Linked DNA regions of Sediminicoccus rosea. The protein of the gene in region 1 interacts with the protein of each later gene in a pairwise test. Links are inferred from orthologs where the notes say so. Each region holds a gene or a part of one and is shown in the gene's direction. Other genes may lie near its edges.

Evidence for each region.
Region 2: the proteins of R9Z33_RS20850 (region 1) and R9Z33_RS08170 interact in binary tests that used the Escherichia coli proteins (3 or more experiments, as listed by UniProt). The link is inferred for Sediminicoccus rosea from one-to-one orthologs.

The regions. Positions count from the first base shown.
Region 1 is NZ_CP137852.1:4,326,230-4,334,150, reverse strand. What follows is about bases 955-4,433. They hold R9Z33_RS20850 (2-oxoglutarate dehydrogenase E1 component), read left to right. Parts: upstream 955-1,353; coding sequence 1,354-4,233; downstream 4,234-4,433. Other genes in these bases: odhB (2-oxoglutarate dehydrogenase complex dihydrolipoyllysine-residue succinyltransferase), read left to right, coding at 4,305-4,433; sucD (succinate--CoA ligase subunit alpha), read left to right, coding at 955-1,124. Also shown: sucC (ADP-forming succinate--CoA ligase subunit beta), read left to right, coding at 1-223; more of sucD, read left to right, coding at 228-954; more of odhB, read left to right, coding at 4,434-5,537; R9Z33_RS20840 (hypothetical protein), read left to right, coding at 5,541-5,768; R9Z33_RS20835 (DUF1489 family protein), read right to left, coding at 5,844-6,266; R9Z33_RS20830 (hypothetical protein), read right to left, coding at 6,312-6,977; R9Z33_RS20825 (efflux transporter outer membrane subunit), read left to right, coding at 7,289-7,921. UniProt on the Escherichia coli protein: E1 component of the 2-oxoglutarate dehydrogenase (OGDH) complex which catalyzes the decarboxylation of 2-oxoglutarate, the first step in the conversion of 2-oxoglutarate to succinyl-CoA and CO(2).
Region 2 is NZ_CP137852.1:1,695,407-1,702,711, forward strand. Bases 1,624-4,486 are described here. They hold R9Z33_RS08170 (ABC-F family ATP-binding cassette domain-containing protein), read left to right. Parts: upstream 1,624-2,052; coding sequence 2,053-3,921; downstream 3,922-4,486. Other genes in these bases: ndk (nucleoside-diphosphate kinase), read right to left, coding at 1,624-1,913; R9Z33_RS08175 (nucleoside deaminase), read left to right, coding at 3,918-4,358; R9Z33_RS08180 (glucokinase), read right to left, coding at 4,362-4,486. Also shown: purN (phosphoribosylglycinamide formyltransferase), read left to right, coding at 1-525; R9Z33_RS08155 (aa3-type cytochrome c oxidase subunit IV), read left to right, coding at 538-696; R9Z33_RS08160 (potassium channel family protein), read left to right, coding at 716-1,393; more of ndk, read right to left, coding at 1,491-1,623; more of R9Z33_RS08180, read right to left, coding at 4,487-5,270; R9Z33_RS08185 (HpcH/HpaI aldolase/citrate lyase family protein), read right to left, coding at 5,267-6,121; R9Z33_RS08190 (GntR family transcriptional regulator), read right to left, coding at 6,118-6,792; R9Z33_RS08195 (CaiB/BaiF CoA transferase family protein), read right to left, coding at 6,823-7,305. UniProt on the Escherichia coli protein: Genetic data indicate it may be involved in ribosome assembly or function.

The DNA.
Region 1 (7,921 bases):
GGTCAATATCTTCGGCGGCATCGCCAAGTGCGACATGATCGCGACGGGCATCGTCGAGGCGTCGAAGAACCTCTCGCTCAAGGTGCCGCTGGTCGTGCGCCTCGAGGGCACGAATGTGGAGCTGGGCAAGAAGATCCTGGCGGAATCCGGCCTCGCGATCATCGCGGCCGACAACCTTGCCGACGCTGCCCAGAAGGCCGTCGCCGCCGTGAAGGGGGCTTAAGTCCATGGCCATTCTCGTTGACAAGAACACGCGCGTGATGACGCAGGGCTTCACCGGCGCGCAGGGCACCTTCCACGCGAGCCAGGGCATCGCCTACGGCTCCACCTATGTGGGCGGCGTGACCCCGGGCAAGGGCGGCACCATGCACCCCACGCTCAACCTGCCGGTCTTCAACACGGTGGCCGAGTGCAAGGAAGCGACCGGCGCCAATGCCTCGGTCATCTACGTGCCGGCGGCCTTCGCGGCGGACTCCATCCTGGAAGCCATCGATGCCGAGATGCCGCTGATCATCTGCATCACCGAGGGCATCCCCGTGCTCGACATGGTGAAGGTGAAGCGCGCGCTGGATGGCTCCTCCTCGCTCCTGATCGGGCCGAACTGCCCGGGCGTGATCACGCCGGATGCCTGCAAGATCGGCATCATGCCGGGCCATATCCACCGCCGCGGCTCGGTGGGCATTGTCTCCCGCTCGGGCACGCTGACCTATGAGGCGGTGGCGCAGACGACGGCGGCGGGCCTCGGCCAGTCCTCCTGCGTCGGCATCGGCGGTGACCCGGTGAAGGGCATGGATTTCATCGACGTGCTGGAGCTGTTCCTGGCGGATGACGAGACCAAGTCCATCATCATGATCGGCGAGATCGGCGGCCAGTCGGAAATCCAGGCGGCGGAGTTCCTGAAGTCCGAGAATTTCGGGCCGGGCAAGCCGAACAAGCCGGTGGTGGGCTTCATCGCCGGCGCCACGGCGCCTCCGGGCCGCCGCATGGGCCATGCGGGCGCGGTTATCTCGGGCGGCAAGGACACGGCGGCCGCCAAGATGGCGGCGATGGCCGAGGCGGGCATCCATATCGCCGACACGCCGGCGAGCCTGGGCTCGACCATGGTGCGCGCCCTCAAGGGCTGAATTTCCGAGTTTGAAAGTCAGGAAAGGGCCGGATTCGTCCGGCCCTTTTTCGTTGTTTTCATTGCTCTTTCAGAACGCCGATTTCCTCAACTCTCCCATGCGGAGAGGGGCTGCCCCTGTCCCATCCTTAGGTCTATGTTCACCGGAATCCGCCCAGCCTCAGGCTGAGGCTGGAATGCCGTGAACAAGGAAGGGCCGGGCCGCCGCAAGACGCGCCCGTGGAAAAAGAATGGCCGGAGTGGACATCCTCGCGAGCGCGATGAACGGGGCCAATGCCGCCTATCTCGCTGACACCTACGCCCGCTGGGTCGAGAATCCCGGCTCCGTGGACCCTTCCTTCGCCGAGCTTTTCGCCGCGCTGAACGATGACGCCCGCGCCGTCCTGACGGATGCCATGGGCGCCTCCTGGGCGCCGCGGCCGCGCGGTGGCTTCGCGCCGCCCGAGGAAGCGAAGCCCGCGCCCAAGGGCGGCGCCGCCGGCCAGGCCCGCGCGACCGACCCCGAGGAAACCCGGCGCGCCGTGCTGGACAGCATCCGGGCCCTGATGCTCATCCGCTCCTACCGCGTGCGTGGCCATCTGGAAGCGAAGCTGGACCCGCTGGGCCTGCAGGTGCCGCCGGCCCACCCCGAGCTTTCCGCCGCCTTCTGGGGCTTCTCCGAGGCCGATCTCGACCGCCGCATCTTCATCGACAACGTGCTCGGCCTCGAGACCGCCACGGTGCGTGAGATCATGCAGCGCGTCCGCGCCACCTATTGCGGTCCGATCGGCGTCGAGTTCATGCACATCCAGGATCCGGACCAGAAGTCCTGGATCCAGCAGCGCGTCGAGGGCGCGCCTTGGGTGACCGGCTTCACCCCGGCCCAGAAGCGCCAGATCCTGCTGCAGCTCACCGAGGCCGAGGGCTTCGAGGCCTTCTGCGCGAAGAAGTATGTCGGCACCAAGCGTTTCGGCCTGGAGGGCGGCGAGAGCACCATCCCCGCCGTACAGACCGTGATCGAGACCGCGGCGCGCGAGGGCGTGAAGGAAATCGCCATCGGCATGGCGCATCGCGGGCGGCTGAACATGCTCGTGAACGTCGTGAAGAAGCCCTACATGCAGGTCTTCTCGGAGTTCAAGGGATCGTCCTTCAAGCCCGATGATGTGCAGGGCTCGGGCGATGTGAAGTACCACCTCGGCACCTCGACCGATGTCGAGATCGAGGGCCGCAAGGTCCACCTGTCCCTCCAGCCGAACCCCTCGCACCTCGAGGCGGTGAACCCCGTCGTCGCGGGCAAGGTGCGCGCGCGGCAGGACATGGCGGGCGATGTGAAGACGCGCAGCAGCGTCATGGGCATCCTGCTGCATGGCGACGCCGCCTTCGCCGGCCAAGGCCTGGTCTATGAGACGCTGGCGATGAGCCAGCTCATCGGCTACCGCACGGGCGGCACGATCCACATCGTCACCAACAACCAGATCGGCTTCACCACCGTGCCGGCGCATGCCTATTCCGGCCTCTACTGCACCGACGTGGCCAAGGCGATCCAGGCGCCGATCCTGCATGTGAATGGCGACGACCCCGAGGCGGTGGTGTGGTGCGCGCAGCTCTGCGCCGAGTTCCGCATGCGCTTCCAGGCGGACATCGTGCTCGACATCGTCTGCTATCGCCGCCACGGCCATAACGAGAGCGACGAGCCCGCCTTCACGCAGCCCACCATGTACAGCCGCATCCGCCAGATGAAGACGACGCGGACCCTCTATGCCGAGCGCCTGGCCGCCGAGGGTTCGGTGACCGCCGAGGACGCGCAGGCCATCCAGGACGCCTTCAATGCCAAGCTGGAGGAAGCCTTCGAGGCCGCCGCCAGCTTCAAGCCCAACAAGGCGGACTGGCTGGAGGGGCATTGGTCCGGCCTCAAGGCCGTGGGCAGCACCGACCAGGTGGAGCAGCTGCACGACACCGCCGTGAGCCTCGACACGCTGCGCGAGGTGGGCGGCGCGCTCTGCCGCGTGCCGGCCGATTTCAACGCCAATTCCAAGATCGTCCGCCAGCTCGAAGCCAAGAAGACCGCGATCGAGACCGGCGAAGGCCTGGACTGGGCGACCGGCGAGGCGCTGGCCTTCGGCACCCTCCTGCTGGAAGGCCATCGTGTCCGCCTCTCGGGCGAGGATGTGCAGCGTGGCACCTTCAGCCACCGCCATTGCGTGCTGGTGGACCAGACCGACCAGCGCGAATACGCGCCGCTGAACCACATCCGTGAGGGTCAGGCCCGCTTCGAGGCCTTCAACTCCCTGCTCAGCGAGGCCGGCGTCCTCGGCTTCGACTACGGCTATTCGCTGGCCGACCCCAAGACGCTGGTGCTGTGGGAGGCGCAGTTCGGCGACTTCGCGAACGGCGCCCAGGTCATCATCGACCAGTTCATCGCCTCGGGCGAGACGAAGTGGCTGCGCATGTCGGGCCTCGTCATGCTGCTGCCGCACGGGCATGAGGGGCAGGGGCCCGAGCATTCCTCCGCGCGGCCCGAGCGCTACCTGCAGCTCTGCGCCGAGCGCAACATGCGCATCTGCAACTTCACCACGCCCGCCAACTACTTCCACGCGCTGCGCCGCCAGCTCAAGGCGAACTACCGCAAGCCGCTGGTGGTGATGACGCCGAAATCGCTGCTGCGCCACAAGCTCGCGGTCAGCAGCCTGGCCGAATTCGGCCCTGGCTCGGCCTTCCGCTACGTGATCCCCGAGGTGGACGCGATCGCTCCGGAAGAGCGCGTGAAGCGCGTCGTCCTCTGCACCGGCAAGGTCTATTACGACCTGCTGCAGGAGCGGCGCGAGAAGGGCGTGAACGACGTGGCGCTGATCCGCCTCGAGCAGCTCTACCCCTTCCCGGCCAACAGCCTGGCCCTGGCGCTGGCGCCCTACAAGAACGCCGAGATCGTCTGGTGCCAGGAGGAGCCCGAGAACATGGGCGCCTGGCATTTCGTGGACCGCCGGATCGAGAAGGTGCTGAGCGACCTCGGCGCCACCGGCCGCCGCCCGGTCTTCATCGGCCGCGAGGAGGCGGCGAGCCCGGCCACCGGCCTCGCCAAGGTGCACCAGACCCAGCAGGATGCGCTGGTGCGCCAGGCGCTGGGTCTCTGAACGATGACGCCCGGGGCCTGACGCCCCGGGCCTGATGGATTAAGACGAGTTCCAGGAAAAAGCGGAAAACCATGGCAACCGACATTCTCGTGCCCACCCTGGGTGAAAGCGTCAGCACCGCGACCGTCGCGCGTTGGCTCAAGCAGGCCGGTGAGGCGGTGGCCGCCGACGAGCCGCTCGTCGAACTCGAAACCGACAAGGTCACGGTCGAGGTGAACGCGCCCGCCGCCGGCGTGCTGGAGGCCATCGCCGCCCAGACCGGCGCCGAGGTCGAGCCGGGCGCCGTGCTCGGCAGCATCGCCGCCGGCGCCGGCAAGCCCGCCGCGCCGCCCACCGCCGCTGCCAAGCCGGTCGGCACCGGGGGTGGCTCGGTCGCGGCCTCCGAGGTGCATGGCGCCGCCCCGGGCGGCCATGCCCCGGCCGCCGCCCCTGCGCCGCTGCCGGCCGCGGCCAAGCTGATGGCCGAGAACAACGTCAGCCCCGCGCAGATCGGCGCCGGTTCCGCCAAGGATGGCCGGATCGCCAAGGGCGATGTGCTCGACTTCCTGAGCCGCCCTGCCGCCGCTTCCGCCCCCGTCGCGGCCAAGCCCGCGCGCTCGCTGGAAGCCGGCGAGGAGCGCGTGAAGATGACGCGCCTGCGCGCCACCATCGCGCGCCGCCTGAAGGAGGCGCAGAACACCGCCGCCATGCTCACCACCTTCAACGAGGTGGATATGGGCGCGGTCATGGGCCTGCGCGCCGAATACAAGGACCATTTCGAGAAGCGTCACGGCGTGAAGCTCGGCTTCATGAGCTTCTTCGTGAAGGCCTGCGTCGCGGCGCTGCAGGAATTCCCGGCAGTCAACGCCGAGATCGAGGGCGATGAGGTCATCTACCGCAACTTCGTCCATATGGGCATCGCGGTCGGCGGGCCTTCGGGCCTCGTCGTGCCCGTGCTGCGCAACGCGGACACCATGGGCTTTGCCGAGATCGAGAAGCGCATCGCCGATTTCGGCAAGCGCGTGCGCGACGGCCAGCTCAAGCTGGAGGAGATGGCGGGCGGCAGCTTCACCATCACCAATGGCGGCATCTACGGCTCGCTGATGTCCACGCCGATCCTGAATCCGCCGCAGTCGGGCATCCTCGGCATGCACAAGATCCAGGACCGCCCGATGGCCGTGGGCAAGTCCATCGAGATCCGCCCGATGATGTATCTCGCCATGTCCTACGATCACCGGATCGTGGATGGGAAGGAGGCCGTCTCCTTCCTCGTCCGCGTGAAGGAAGCGATCGAGGATCCGCGCCGCCTGATGCTGGGGGTCTGAGGCATGCGTTCGCGCGAAGGCCAGCTCAGCGACAACCGGCCCATCTCTCGCACCCGGCCGGAGAAGGAAAAGCAGCTGCGCGACCTGAAGGAAGTGCTGGCGGGGATGAAGGCGCATGCCACCCCCGCGCTGCGCGACTCCGTGAAGGCGAAGATCAAGGAACTCGAGGCGGATCTGGCGCAGCCGGCGCCGCCGCCGCGGGACCGCCGGCCGCCGCGGCGGGAATTCTAGGGGCAAGTTCCAGAGCTCCGCCCAGGACCCGCCGGGGCCCCGGGGGCGAAGACCCTTGGCCCCGGACCGCGGGAATTAGATCAGCCTTGCTTCCCGGAGCGCGGCCCTCAGCGCCGGAGGCAGGGCCTCCATGCCGGAAGCAGCGACCCCCTCGACAACATCCGGCGGGGCGTCTTCCGGCGACAGGTAGCGCCAGCCCTGGAATGCCTTGGTGGCCCGGGCCTCCACCATCACCAGCTTCGGATCCAGCACCAGCCCGGCGCAGGGCGTGCCGTCATCCCACTGGTCCTCGATGATGTCGAGGATGCGCTGCCGCACCTGCAGGAAGCCCGAAACCACCCAGTAGATGCTGCCGCCATCGAGGACCTCCTCGCGGCGCTTGGGCATCATGCGCGTCTGATGGCGCAGCGGCGGGTCGGCCACGGCGCGCAGCTTCTGGATGGCGCGCAGTTGCGCCACATCCTTGGGGCCGACGGAAAGCTTCAGCATATGCAGCATCGCCCCTGCATGTGGCCCGGGTGGCGAGTCGGGCAAGCTCTGATGTTACGAGGGCGGCGTGGTGGCCGCCGGCGCCGCGGCGAGCGCCCGGTTGGGCTGCGGCCGCAGGCTGGCATAGGCCACCTGGCCGAAATCCTGCAGCCGCCGCTCCACCGCCTGGAAGGCCGCGCGCTCCCGCGCCGAGAGCGGGGCATCCGGCGTGTTGCTGCGATGCGCCAGGTAGCGCGCCAGCATGCCCGAGCCGCGGCGATGCGCGGCGGCGACCATGCCGCCCTCGCTCAGGCTGATCTCCTGGCCGTTCAGCCCGCGCACGCTGCCGCCCTGGCGCGTCATCACGCCATTGCGCTCCAGCTGCACCTCGACCCGGCGGAGGAAGTGGGACATCGCGGCCTCCTGCGCGGCGGGATTGGCGAGGAAATCGGCCTCGCTGCGCACGCCGTGCCGTTCGGCCAGCGCGGTCCATTGCCCCTGCGCGTTCCTCCAGCCCAGGTCGAGCAGGCTGCTGGGCAGGAACTGGTAGCGGCCGAGCGCGCCGGAGCGCGGGTTGCGCACGCCATAGCCATCCCGCGCATGCTCGGCGCTGCGTTCGGCCTGGGCGATGCGCTGGCGGAATTCGGGGTTGGGCGCGGCCTCCCAGGGGCGTGGCCCTACGCCGGACAGCGCCACGCCCCGCACGCGGGGCGTGGCCTCCTGTGCGGTGGCGAGGGCCACGGCGAAGCCGCCCGGCAGGGGCTGGCGGGCTCGCGCCGCGGGTTGGGCCGCCGGGGCAAGGCCAGGGGAAGCGGCCGGTGATGGAGGGATGGCGGTGAGCGGTTCCACACGCCGATCATCGCCACACAGGATTAACGCGCGATGAAGACACTTGCCGCATGATAGGCCTTCTCAGCCGGGCGGTTGGTCCATATCGTCGCGCGGGACGTGAATGATTCGAGCGAGGATGGGTGCCCGTGCCGTCTGATGAAAATTTGCCGCGGCGCCCCGCGCGATTCGCGAAACCCGCCCCCGCCGCGCGTCGCTGGGGCATGCTCGCCCTGGCGGTTCCTTTGCTCGGCGGCTGCACCATGGTGGGGCCGGATTTCTCCCGCCCGCCCGCGCAGCTTGACACCAGCTGGGCCGCCGGCCCGAACATCCCGGCCACGCGCTGCGTGCCGACCGCCACCACCACCTGCCCGCCGGCGGACACCGCCTGGTGGCGCAGCCTGAACGACCCGACGCTGAACCGCCTGATCGAGACGGCAGCGGCGCAGAACCTTACCCTCCAGCGCGCCGGCGTGCGCGTGCTGCAGGCCCGCGCCGTGCTGGCCGCGACGGTCGGCGCCTATTACCCGCAGCAGCAGCAGGCCTATGGGCTGCTGCTGACCGAGCGCGCCACCAGCAACAATTCGGGCGCCATCACTGGCGGCACGCGGGGCTACAATCTCGGCCGCGCCGGCATCACCGCCGCCTGGGAGATTGATTTCTGGGGCCGCTTCCGCCGCGCCATCGAGGCATCCGATTCCGACCTCGTCGCCTCCATCGCCGATTACGACAACGCGATGGTCAGCCTGCTGAGCGACACGGCGGCGACCTATGTGAACCTGCGCGGGCTGGAAGCGCGGCTCGCCATCACCAAGGCCAACATCAACCTGCAGCGGCAGTCGCTGCGCATCGCCCGC
Region 2 (7,305 bases), 2.6 Mb from region 1 along the record:
GGCGCCCCTGCCATGGTGGTGCCCAGCCGCGGCCGCACGCGCGAGGATTTCGAGGCGGAGCTGGCCGGGGTGCTGGCGGCGCAGGGGATCGAGATCCTGGCGCTGGCAGGCTTCATGCGGGTGCTGACGCCGGGCTTCGTCGCGGCCTGGGAGGGGCGGATGATCAACATCCATCCCTCCCTGCTGCCGAGCTTCCCGGGGCTCGACACCCATGCCCGCGCGCTGGCGGGCGGCGTGCGCCTGCATGGCTGCACCGTCCATCTGGTGAGCGCCGGGGTGGATGAGGGGCCGATCCTGGCGCAGGCCGCCGTGCCGGTGCAGATGCACGACACGGAGGAGACGCTGGCCGCCCGCGTGCTGGAGCAGGAGCACCGCCTTTATCCGGCGGCGCTGGCCTGGCTCGCGGCGGGCCGGGTGCGGGTGCAGGGGGGGCGCGCCTATGTGGCGGCGGCGGATGCGCGCGGGCGCCTCGTGAACCCCTTGCCGGCCGGCGCGGCAGTTTCTACACAAGCGCCACGTGATTGAGGAACAACAGGCATGGCCGAACAGCCGATGAGCATCGAGATGGTCGAAGTGAAGGCCGCGGACATCATGGACGAGCGCCGCGCCATGTATGACGGCTTCATGACCGCGTCCAAATGGGGCATCGGCGCCACGATCGTGCTGCTGGTCGCGCTCTACCTCTTCTTCGGCTGAGGCCTTTGCGGGCCGCGGGATGAACTGGGCCCTGCCGCGCGGCGAGAACGCGCTGCATCCCCTCCTGCTGGCCCTTGTCCTTCTCCTGCTGGTGGTGAAGCCGCTGGTCGAGTTGGGCGTGCTGCCCAACTACGGCATGGCGATCGGCCTGCAGGTGGTGATCCTGGCGGGGTTGTTCTGCCTCGATTCGGCCCGCCAGCGGGGCCGCCATCTTGTCATCGTCGCGCTGCTGACCGGGGCGGGGTTGCAGGGGCTGGCGCTTGGCCTGCCCGGCGGGCCGCCAGGGCTGGTCGCCGCGGGGGCGGCGGCGCTCTCCCTCTCCGTGCTGATCGCCGCGATCCTCGTGCAGGTCTTCGCGGCCGGGCGCGTCACCACCCGCCGGATCGAGGGCGCGATCGCGGCCTATCTGCTGGTCGGCATCGTCTTCGCCTGCCTTTATGACCTGGTCTCGGCGCTCGATCCCGGCGCCTTTCAGTACAATGGCGTGGCGCCGGAGCCGGGGCGGGTGGCGGGCCACCTGTTCTTCAGCTTCGTGACGCTGACGACGACAGGCTATGGCGATGTGGTGCCGGTGCATCCGCTCGCGCGCGCGCTCGCCATTCTGGAGGCGCTGATCGGCCAGCTCTACATCGCCATCCTGCTGGCGCGGCTGGTGTCGCTGGAGATCGCGCATCGCCGGGACGGCGTGGGGAAGTGAGCCGGGACGGCGTGGGGAAATGAGCCGGGACGGCGTGCGGGCATGAAAAAGGCCGGGCGCTTCCGCCCGGCCTTTCCGACAGGCGCGGTGGGCCGGCTCAGCCGACCAGTTCGCAGCCCGCGAAGAAATAGGCGATCTCGATCGCGGCATTCTCCAGGCTGTCGCTGCCATGCACGCTGTTCGCCTCGATGCTCTCGGCGAACATCTTGCGGATGGTGCCCTCGGCGGCGTTGGCCGGGTTGGTGGCGCCCATCAGGTCGCGGTGGGCCTGCACGGCGTTCTCGCCTTCCAGCACCTGCACGACCACGGGGCCGGAGACCATGAAGTCCACCAGGTCATTGTAGAAGGGGCGGGCGGCATGCACCTCGTAGAACTTCTTGGCGTGCTGGCGGCTCATCCAGATGCGCTTCTGCGCGATGATGCGCAGGCCGGCCTTCTCATAGACGGCGTTGATGGCGCCGGTCAGGTTGCGGCGCGTGGCGTCGGGCTTGATGATGCTGAAGGTGCGTTCGATGGCCATGAATTGCGTCCCTTGACGTGATGTGGGGGGCAATTGCCCAAGCCCGGGCGCGGACGCAAGCCCTGATCGGCATCATTCGCGGGGCGGCCTTCGCATATCGGGCATGTCGCCGCACCTGATTCCCGTCTAAACCGCCGGCATGACCGTCCTGACCATCCAAGACCTGACCATCCGCATGGCCGGCCGCCCCTTGATGGAGGGCGCCTCGCTGCAGGTGGACACCGGCCGCAAGATCGGGCTCGTCGGGCGCAATGGCGCGGGGAAATCCACCCTGATCAAGGCCATCCTGGGCGACATCCAGCCCGATGGCGGGGAGATCCGCATCGCCCAGCGCGCCCGCATGGGCCATGTGGCGCAGGAGACCCCGGCGGGCGAGACCGCGCTGCTCGACATCGTGCTGGAGGCGGATACCGAGCGTGCCGCCCTGCTCGCCGAGCTGGACAGCCACCCCGAGCCGGTCCGCGCGGGCGAGATCCATGAGCGGCTGCTCGCCATCCAGGCCGATGCGGCGCCGGCGCGGGCCGCCACCATCCTGGCCGGCCTCGGCTTCGACGCGGAGGCGCAGCAGCGGCCCAGCTCCGAATTCTCGGGCGGCTGGCGGATGCGCGTGAGCCTGGCCCGCGCGCTGTTCCTCGAGCCCGACCTGCTGCTGCTGGACGAGCCGACCAACCACCTCGACCTCGAAGCCGCGATGTGGCTGGAGGGCTGGATCCAACGCTTCTCCGGGGCGGCCATCATCATCAGCCATGACCGGGGGCTGCTGGAGCGCTGCGTGGATTCCATCGCGCATCTGGATCGGCAGAAGATCACGCTCTACCCGGGCAATTTTGACAATTTCGTCCGCGTGCGGACCGAGCGCGCGGCGCAGGTGGTGGCGCAGAATGCGCGCATCGCGGCGCAGCGCGCGCATATGCAGGCCTTCGTGGACCGCTTCCGCGCCAAGGCGACCAAGGCCCGCCAGGCGCAGTCCCGCCTCAAGGCGTTGGAGCGCCTGCCCGCGCTGGAAAGCGTGATCGAGGATGTGGCGACGCGCTTCCAGTTCCCGCAGCCCGGGCAATTGCCGCCGCCCATCCTGACCGTCAGCCGCGGGCGGGCGGGCTATGGCAATCATGTGGTGCTGCGCGACCTCGACATCCGGATTGATCAGGAGGACCGGATCGCGCTGCTGGGCGCCAATGGCAACGGCAAATCCACCCTGGCCAAGGTGCTGGCCGGGCGGCTCAACCCGCTCTCGGGCGAGGTGCACCGGGACCGGCGGATGCGCGTGGGTTACTTCGCGCAGCACCAGGAGGATGACCTCGACCTGGAGGGCACGCCGCTCAGCCACATGATGGATGCGCTGCCGAAGGCGACGGCGGGGCAATGCCGTTCGCAGCTCGCGCGCTTCGGGCTGGATTCCGAGCGGGCGGAGACGCCGGTGAAGGGGCTCTCGGGCGGCGAGAAGGCGCGGCTGCTGATGGCGCTGACGACGCGCGACGCGCCGCACATGCTCATCCTCGACGAGCCGACCAACCACCTCGACATCGATGCGCGCGAGGCGCTGGTGAAGGCGCTGGCCGATTACGAGGGCGCGGTCGTGCTGATCAGCCACGATCCGCATCTGGTGGAGCTGGTGGCGGACCGGCTCTGGCTGGTGGCGGGCGGCAAGGTGACGCCCTTCGACGGCGACCTCGATGACTACCGCGCGCAGCTGGGCGGCCGCACGGCGGCGGCGGCCCGGCGCGAGGAGAAGAAGGATGACCGCAAGCAGGGGCGCGTCGCGGGTGTGGAGGCGCGCGCCGCGCATGCGCCGCTGCGCGCAAGGCTGAAGGGCATCGAGGTCACGCTTGCAAAGCTGAATGACGAGGCGAAGGTGATCGAGACGGCGCTGGCCGATCCCAGGCTTTATGAGCGCAACAAGACCGACCTGATCGCCCGCGCCACCGCCCGCCGCGCCGCCATCGCCAAGGAGGTGGAGCGGCTGGAGCTGGAATGGCTCGAGATCACGGAGAAGCTGGAGGCGGCGTGAGCACGGACCATTCCTTCCTCTGCGAGGCCATCGCCGAGGCGGAGCAGGGCTTCGCCGAGGGCGGCGTGCCGATCGGCGCGGTGCTGGTGGAGGAGGGGCGCGTGGTGGCGCGCGGCCACAACCGCCGCGTCCAGCAGGGCGACCCGATCGCGCATGGCGAGATGGACTGCCTGCGCCAGGCTGGGCGGCGGGCCAGCTATCGCGGCACCACGCTCTACACCACGCTCAGCCCCTGCATGATGTGCGCGGGCACCATCGTGCAGTTCAAGATCCCGCGCGTGGTCATCGGCGAGAACCGCAGCTTCGGCGGCAATGAGGAGTTCCTCCGCGCACGCGGCGTGGAGGTGCTGGTGCTGGATGATCCACGCTGCCTCGAACTGATGCTGCGCTTCCAGCGCGAGAAGCCTGCGGTCTGGGCCGAGGATATCGCCGAATAGGCCTCAGCCGGCGAGTTGCGCGAGGCCGAGCAGCCCCGGCTGCGGATGGGTGATCCGCCGCACCGGCACGCGGGCGAGATAGGCGCGCATGCGGGGGCGGTCCTGGAAGCGTTCGAGGAAGGCGGCATGGTCGGCCGGCGCGCGAGCCACGCCGCCGGCCAGGTAAACGCCGCCGCGTGCGCCCAGCAGCAGCGCCACATCGCCGCAGAAACCCGCGAGCCCGCGCCAGAAGATGGCCAGCGCCTCGCGCGCCACCGGGCAGCCGGCTTCGGCTGCGGCGCTGATCTCGGGGCCGTCGCGGGGCGGGACGGCGATGCCGCGCAGTTCGGCGATGCCCTCATGCAGGGTGGCGAGGCCGAGGCCGGACAAGAGATCCTCGGCGCAGACGGCGCCCTGGCGCGCGCTGAGCCAGGCCAGCAAGGCGGCTTCCGTCGCGTCGCGGGGCGCGAAGCCCATATGGCCGGCCTCGGTGGGGAGCGCGCCATGGCCAGGCAGGAAGCCGGCCACGCCCAGCCCGGTGCCGGGGGCGATGATGGCCTGGGGCGCGCCGGGCAGGCTCTCGCCAGCCTGCCAGGTTTCGAGATCGGCCGGGGTGAGGGCAGGGAGTGCCCAGGCCATGGCCTCCAGGTCGTTGACGAGGCGCACCGAGGCGAGGCCGAGGGAGGCGGCGAGCAGGGGCGCGTCGAAGGCCCAGTCGCCATTGGTGAGGCGCGCGTGATCGCCCTCGATGGGGCCGGCGATGGCCAGGATGGCGCTGTTGGCGGGGCCGAGTGCGGCAAGTGCGGCGTGCATCGCGGCCAGCGGCGTCGCGTGATCCGCCACGCGCTGCGCCACCACGGCGCCGTAGCGCCCGCCTGCGGCGAGGGCGAAGCGGGCCTGGGTGCCGCCGATATCGCCGATCAGAATCGTCAAATCGCGGCCGCTTCCTCTGAGAGCGCGATGATGCGCTCCATCCGCGGCACGAGGTCCATCGCGATGAACTCCCCATCCACCAGCGCCACCGCTTCGCCGCGCGCGGCCGCCTCGCGATAGGCGGCGACGAAGCGGCGGGCCTTCGCCACCTCCGCCGCATCGGGCGTGAAGGCGGCGTTGATCGGCGCGATCTGGTCGGGATGGAACACCACCTTGCCGGAGAAGCCCAGCTCCTTCGCGGCCAGGGCATCAGCATGCGTGCCTTCCACGTCGCGCAGGCCCAGCAGGAAGGGCGCATCAATCGCCTGGATGCCGACCGCGCCGCAGGCGGCGGCGATGGTGGCGCGTGGGAATTCCAGCGCGCGGGCGGTGAGCGCGCCGCCGGTCTGCAGCGTGTAGTCGCCGGGGCCGAAGAACATGCCGACGAGGTTGGGCGAGGCATCGGCGATGGCGAGCGCATTCAGCACGCCGCGCGGGGTTTCCAATGTCGCGATGATTCCGATGTCACGCCCGGCCAGCGTCGCGTCGAGCTGCTGCAGCTGCGCGGCGCTCTCCACCTTGGGCACCAGCAGCGCATCCAGGTGATCCAGCGGCAGGGCGGCGAGGTCACGGGCGAAATCCTCGGTGCCGATGCCGTTGATCCGCACCGCGCGCTCGCGCCTTCCGAAGCTCACCTCACGCAGCACGGCGGCGATGGTGGCGCGCGCCTCCTCCTTGCGGCTGGGCGGCACGCCATCCTCGAGGTCGAAGGCCAGGCTGTCGGCCTGGAGCGTCGCGGCCTTTTCCAGCCGCTCGCGGCGGTGGCCCGGGGTGATCATCATGGAGCGGCGCAGGCGCCAGGGCTTGGTCATGCGGGGATTCCAGCGGGTGGGGTGAGGCCGAGCCGGCGGAAGCCGCTGTCGAGGATGACGCGGCGGAACTCCGCCTCGGCGCGGTCGGGGTCGCCCGCGCGCAGCGCGGCCAGCAGGTGGTCGTGGTTCAGCAGCACGCCCTCGCCCGCCGCCTCGAAGGCCCCCCCTTCAAAAGCAGGGTGGCGGTGCAGGAAGAGGCGCACCAGGTGGGACATGGAAAGCCAGGCGCGGAGCAGGAATTCATTGCCCGAAGCGCGGCAGACCAGCTCGTGGAAATGCCAGTCGGCGTCGCGCCATTCGGCGACGCGGCCCGCCTTGGCGGCGGTCAGGATGCGCGCATGCTGCGCCTCCAGCTCCTTCAGTTGCGTGGGCGTCGCGCGCGCGGCCAGCAGGCGGGCGGCCATGCCTTCCAGCGTGGCCCGCATCACCACCATCTGCGCCGCCTGCTCGGGCGAGACCTGGGCCACGCGGGGCGAGCGGCCGGGGCGGCGTTCCACCAGCCCCTCGCCCTCCAGCGCCTTCAGCGCCTCCCGCAGGGGCCCGCGGCTGACGCCGAAGCGGGCGGCGAGGCTCGCTTCGATGATCCGCTCGCCCGGCGCCAATTCGCCCGCGCGCATCGCCTCGACCATGCGCGCGGCCAGCGTCTCGGGCAGCGAGGCGCGGGGCGCCAAGGGGGCAAGGCATGTGGAGGCGTCGAGCACTCAGATGACCTGGAGCTTGGTGAGCCGCTCGATCTCGGCCTCGTCCAGCTTCAGCCAGTCCTTGTAGACCTCGTCATTGTGCTCGCCCATCGAGGGGCCAAGCCACTTCACCTTGCCCGGCGTGTCGGTCAGGCGCGGCACGAGGTTGGGGATCGCCAGCTCACCCACGCGCGAGTCCTTCATCATCAGGATGTTCTCGCGGTGCTTGTATTGCGGGTCCTGGAAGATCTCCTCGATGGAATAGACCGGGCCGCAGGGCACCTGCTCGCGCTCGCAGATCGTCATGAGTTCGTCGCGCGTGTATTGGCTCGTCCAGTGGCTGACATAGGCATCCACCTCGCCGCGCGCGGCCTCGCGCTGCTTGATCTTGCCCCACTTGCCCTCGCCGGCCCATTCGGGAACGCCCATGGCATCGGCGAGGCGCGCGAAGATCTTGTCGGAGGTGCAGGCGATGGCGATCCAGCGCTTGTCCTTCGTCGGGTA